DNA from 2 places in the Limosilactobacillus pulli genome. Region 1 is predicted to be linked to the other one. Evidence: predicted binding sites of a transcription regulator. Region 1 holds the regulator's gene; the other holds the start of a gene.

Region 1 (3,144 bases):
TTGCCGTTGACAAAGGTTTGTTCCATGATTGTTTCCTCCGTATCATTTTTGGTAGCGGTAACATTATAATAATCCGCTTATTGAACTGAGACAACCAACGAAAATTAAAACTGGATATTAATGGTAATTATGTCTATAAAATCAATCGTAGCATCTTGCCGATTTATACTTTTTAACCATCTTGAAAGCCTTTGCTTATTTTTGATAAGTGTATATCTGCACAAATCAAAAATAATTTTGAAAGTGCTTTAGGTAGCTGTAAACGCCTTGATTACGCCTAAATAGCCACTTTCTAATTAAATGGTCTAGTTTAAATGTGCAAACATTCACTTTCCAAATGGAGCTGAATCTGCTAAGATAGTGGCTGTAAAGGAAATCTAATGATTGCAAAGGAGATTTTGCTCTATGAAAGCTGCTGTTATTCGTGAAAACTGTGATGGTTTCGTTGACGTCAAGGATGTAACGCTGCGTGACCTGAAGCCAGGTGAAGCACTGGTTGACATGGAATACTGTGGTCTTTGCCACACTGACCTGCACGTTGCTGCTGGTGACTTTGGCAAGAAGCCTGGTACGATCATCGGTCACGAAGGTGTTGGCCGTGTATCCAAGGTTGCTCCTGGCGTTACCAGCCTGAAAGTCGGCGACCGGGTATCCATCGCTTGGTTCTTCAAGGGCTGTGGTCACTGTGAATACTGTCTGACTGGCCGTGAAACGCTTTGCCGCAACGTTCTGAACGCCGGCTACACTGCTGATGGTGCCATGGCTGAACAATGCATCGTACCTGCTGACTATGCAGTTAAGGTACCAGAAGGCCTGGACCCAGTAGAGGCTACTTCTCTGACTTGTGCCGGTGTTACGATGTACAAGGCTCTGAAGGTTTCCGGCATCAAGCCAGGTCAATGGGTATCAATCGTTGGTGCTGGTGGTCTGGGTAACCTGGGTATCCAATTTGCTCACAACGTATTTGGTGCTCACGTTGTTGCCGTTGACGGTAACCCTGACAAGCTGGAAGCTGCCAAGAAGGAAGGCGCTGAAGTCCTGATCAACCGTCACGACGGCAATGTTGACGAACAGATCCAAGAAAAGGTTGGCGGCGTTCACGCAGCTGTTGTTACGGCCGTTACGCCAGCTGCCTTTGACCAAGCTGTTGACTCTCTGCGTCCAGATGGCAAGCTGGTTGCCGTTGCCCTGCCAAAGGGTGACATGCAATTGAACATTGCTAAGACGGTTCTGGATGGGATCGTAGTTGCCGGTTCTCTGGTTGGTACTCGTCAAGACTTGGCTGAATGTTTCCAATTCGGTGCTGAAGGCAAGGTTCACCCAATCGTTAAGACTCGCAAGCTGGAAGAAATCAACGATATGATTCAAGAACTGAAGGACAACAAAGTGGTTGGCCGGAACGTCGTTGACTTCGTTCACAACAAGTAATCGAATAATGGCTGGGATAAGCAGTTCCTGGCAATCCTAAAAATAAGGTTCACCGCTGTTTTAATAGCGGTGGACTTTTTTGATTCTTTCGCCCAGATATTTTCAAGTATATATGGTAGAATTAAGGTCAATATTAGTCAGATGAAGAACGAGGGGGCGAAACTTTGGAAGACCGCAGTATATCAGATGTTATTGAGGCATACCTCAAAGAGATTCTTGGTAACTCAGAACAGATTGAAATTCGTCGCTCGGAGGTTGCCAATCATTTTGACGTGGTACCTTCACAGATCAATTATGTAATTAAGACTCGCTTTACTCTGCAGAATGGCTATCTGGTGCAAAGCAAGCGTGGCGGTGGCGGCTATATCCGGATTGAGCGCATTAATCTACTGGATGATGTTGACGTCTTGGATATGCTGATCAATGCGATTGGTGATTCGATCAGTGAACGCGATGCCTTCGATGTCATTAGAACCTTATATGAAGAAAAAGTCGTTACACGACGCGAGGGTGATCTGATGATGGTGATGGTTGCCAAACAGACCTTGAAACTGGATAGTCGGGTTAAGGAAAATCAGCTGCGGGCTCGGGTCCTAACCTCGCTGCTGAACCGACTGCGTTTTGAAAGCTAGAGAGAAAGAGACGGTGATTTAATGGACAATAATTCATACACCCGAAGTGCACAAAACGTTTTGCAGATTGCCCAAGAACAGGCACATTACTTTAAGCATCAGGCCGTGGGGACCGAACATCTGCTGCTGGCTTTGAGTATGGTTTCCAATAGTATTGCCGGCCGTGTTTTAAGTCAATTCAACATTACCAGTGATGACATCAGAGAAGAAATTGAAAGTCTGACCGGCTATGGCACGATGCAAGAAGTTGATCGCGATACCTACCTGCCGGACTCACCCAAGCTGCGCAGTATTCTGGCACTGGCTAGCCAGATGGCACAACGACTGCAGGCTCCTCAGATTGGCACTGAGCATTTATTGCTGGCACTTTTGAGTGATGACGCAATTTTGTCGTCACGAATTTTGAACAATCTAGACGTCAACCCTAAGCAGGCGCGGCGGATTCTGTTAAGACGATTGGGAATTGCTGAAAATCAGCAGCGACGTGCGCCAAGGCGACGTCCAAGTGAAGACGATAGCAGTGATGGTGAGGTTCAGGGGACGCCAACGCTGGATAAGCTGGCGCGCGATCTTACTCAGATTGCGCGTGGTGGCGGCATGGATCCGGTAGTTGGCCGTGATCGTGAAATTAAACGAGTCATTCAGATTCTCAGTCGGCGAACCAAAAACAACCCAGTTCTGATTGGTGAGCCTGGGGTTGGTAAAACAGCGATTGTTGAAGGCCTTGCTGAACGGATCGTAGCCGGTCGGGTTCCCGAAGAGCTGGCTGATAAACGACTGATGATGCTGGATATGGGATCTTTGGTTGCCGGTACCAAGTATCGTGGTGAGTTTGAGGATCGCCTGAAAAAAATCATTAACGAGATTTACCATGATGGTCATGTGATTTTATTCATCGATGAACTGCATACCTTGGTTGGAGCTGGTGGTGCCGAAGGGGCAATTGATGCCTCAAACATCTTAAAGCCAGCCCTGGCCCGTGGTGAACTGCAGACGATCGGGGCTACGACGCTTGATGAGTATCAAAAATACATTGAATCAGACGCAGCCTTAGAACGACGTTTTGCTACGGTTCAAGTCGAAG
Region 2 (3,144 bases), on a different contig from region 1:
TTTCCTTACGCTTTGATTTACGCATCGAGTCGATGTTTGCATAAAGCCCATCCAATGAACCGTATTCTTGAATCAGCTTTTGGGCAGTTTTTTCGCCAATACCGGTGACCCCAGGATAATTATCGGAACTATCGCCCATCAAGGCCTTCATATCGATAAACTGAGTCGGCGTTACCCCGAATTTTTCTTGGAAGTGCGCCGGCGTATACATCTCAGTCTGCGTGACGCCCTTGATCGTTACGGCAACTGTAGTTTTGTCGGTTACCAATTGTGTCAGATCTCGATCCCCAGTCACGATCAAAGTCTCGTCACCGGCTTCATCACCAAGTCTAGCCAGGGTACCGATAATATCGTCAGCTTCATAGTTGGCCAGCTGATAGGTCTTGATCCCACAAGCATGCAGCATCTCATGCAAATAGGGTAGCTGCTCGGTCAATTCAGTCGGCGTCTTGGCCCGGCCGCCTTTGTAATCAGCATACATTTCCGTTCGAAAGGTCTGCTTGCCGGCATCAAAAGCAACCAGTGCCTTGTCTGGATGATAATTAGCCAACACGTGATCCAACATCAGCTTAAAGCCATAGATTGCCGCAGTATGCAGGCCATTTTGGTTGGTGAATCTGTCAATTTGATTATGCATCGCAAAAAAAGCACGAAATGCAATGCTGTTACCATCAATCAACAACAGTTTTTCTGCCATTTAAACTACCTCGTCCTTTTATTTTCTTTCTTGATTGTAACAGACTTTGCCTGGCCCTGACATTTTTGCTGATTAAAAATAAATAAGGCTCCGCACCATCATTGATGCAGAGCCAATTTAAATTTTATCCAATATTAGTTGCGCCGATCATCGCCCATACCGAAGATCTGCAGCAGCTGAATGAACAGGTTGATAAAGTCCAGATACAGCTGCAACGCTCCCATGACTGCCAGACCAGTCGTTGAAACCTGACCATTGTACTCAAGATAGATGTTTTTCATCTTTTGAGCATCATAGGCCGTCAAAATAACGAAGATAATCACGGCAATGTAGGAGAAAATGTAGGTGATCGCAGGGCTGTTTAAGAACATGTTGATCAAAGAGGCTAAAATCAAAGCAATCAAGGCCGCCATTGCATGAGCACCGAAGCGATCAAGCGAGCGTTTGGTCAGCGTCCCATACAGCGCCATTACGATAAAGATCGTTGCTGATGAGACAAAGGCCGCCGTGATATCGGCACCGGTATAAACGCCGGCCAGCAAGGCAAACTCAACCCCGTACATAATCGACAGCACCATCAGCATAATAAAGCTGCCGGTTGGATTCCGGGTAGCACTGGCACTGATCCCCATCGACAGCGCAATTGGCAACAATAATAGCAGCCACATCATCCCAGCATGCTGGGTAAAATAGCCAAACACGGCAGCTCTAAAGGTCGTCATGACCAAAAATGAACTGACGGCCGAAACAAAAACCGACAGACCGACAAAGCCATACATCTTCGTCAAAAAGCCATTTAAGCCGGCTTCATTGACGACACGCCTTCTTTGCTCGGGCTCTGGTGTAGAGTTGAACATAAGCTCCCCTTCTTTCATTCAATTAAGCGGTCAAATTAGTTTGACCAATATTGTCTTTCATATAAAAAATGGTAGCAAAAGCCACCATTTTCTACAAGCAATTTAATCATTGGATAATAAATTCTTATATTTATCTTCGTATTTTTCGATGTCACCGGCACCCATGAAGACAACGACAGCATCATGGTAGGCCAAAAGCTTATCCATCGAGTCCATGTCAATGCCTTCACTGCCCGGAATCAGGTCTTCTAAGTCTTGGCTGGAGACATGACCAGCATTTTCACGAATGGAACCAAAGATTGGTGTGACAAACGTCTTGTCGGTAGCGCTCAAAGACTGACCAAATTCTTTGAGATAAGCCTGCAGTCGACTGTAGGTATGTGGCTGGAAAACGGCTAGTACCTGTTTATCGGGATACTTTTGGCGGGCAGCATCAATCGTAGCCTTAATTTCGCTTGGGTGATGGGCATAGTCATCGATCAGCGTCATATCGCCAACATGACTTTCGGCAAACCGCCGCTTGACGCCAGAAAAACTGGCCAGCCCCTTAGCAATATCTTTTAAGTCGACTTGTTCCATGTAGGCAACCGCGATGACAGCCAGACTGTTCAAGACACTGTGCTCACCGTATAGATGAATCTCAAATTCGCCCAGCTTCTCATCTTTAAACCAAGCCTCGAAAGTCGATCCTTGCGGCGTCCGTTGAATATTGACGGCCCGGAAATCATCTTTTTCACTGGTACCGTAGTAATAGATCGGCACGTCCAGTTGCAGCTTGCGCAGATTTTCATCGTCACCCCAGGCAAAGACGGCCTTTTTAACCTGCTTGCCATAGGTTTCAAATGAGTCGCGCACGTTATCGATGTCTTTAAAGAAGTCGGGATGATCAAAGTCAATATTGGTCATGATGGCATAGTCTGGATGGTAGGCCAAGAAGTGATCACGGTATTCATCCGCTTCAAAGACAAAGAAGCGTGAATCAGGCGTGCCAACCCCTTCACCGTCCCCAATCAGATAAGTCGTTGGTGCAACTGAGCTCAAGACGTGTGAAAGCAGCGCCGTCGTACTGGTCTTGCCATGTGCGCCGGCAACGCCGATGCTAGTGTATTGCGCAACCAGTTCCTCAACCGTATCTGGGTAGCTTTGCACCTTGTCGCCCAGTTCCTTGGCCCGAACGATTTCTGGCTGATCGTCGCCAAAGGCATTTCCTTGCACGATGATCATCCCTGGCTTGATATTTGCTGGGTCAAAGTCGTGAATCTGAATACCGGCCTGTTCCAAAGGCGCCTGCGTAAAGGTTTCTTTTTCAATGTCTGAGCCTTCAACATGATAGCCGCGGTCATGCAGTACCCGTGCCAAAGCGGCCATCCCGGTACCCTTGATGCCTACAAAATAATAACTTTTTTCCATAATGCTGATTTTCCTTTCCTTGCCGCCATTTAGGCAAACAGCTGATTGCCGCGTGCAAAGTCAAAAGCATCGCCAGCCTGACCAAAGTCATCAGGCAAAATCAGGCAGCCCGGCTTTTGAGGAGCATTCTTCAGGTTTAATTCACGCGCTGCACAGATCATCCCGTTGCTTGGCACACCC

The links. The regulator CtsR, encoded in region 1, represses protease genes until heat stress. The targets are predictions, from matches to a motif close to TTGGTCAAAAAAGGTCAAANA.
Region 2: QOS03_RS00655 (Bax inhibitor-1/YccA family protein) is a predicted target of CtsR. The motif match lies at 1,592-1,612, and genes of this name have one in related genera.

Annotation. Positions count from the first base shown of each region.
Region 1 is NZ_CANCWQ010000004.1:16,516-19,659, forward strand. It holds gene QOS03_RS02055 (amidohydrolase) at 1-26, opposite strand, end outside; gene adhP (alcohol dehydrogenase AdhP) at 406-1,428, shown strand; gene QOS03_RS02065 (CtsR family transcriptional regulator) at 1,593-2,060, shown strand; gene QOS03_RS02070 (ATP-dependent Clp protease ATP-binding subunit) at 2,082-3,144, shown strand, end outside.
Region 2 is NZ_CANCWQ010000001.1:120,990-124,133, forward strand. It holds gene polA (DNA polymerase I) at 1-697, opposite strand, end outside; gene QOS03_RS00655 (Bax inhibitor-1/YccA family protein) at 832-1,554, opposite strand; gene murC (UDP-N-acetylmuramate--L-alanine ligase) at 1,657-2,967, opposite strand; gene ytpR (YtpR family tRNA-binding protein) at 2,994-3,144, opposite strand, start outside.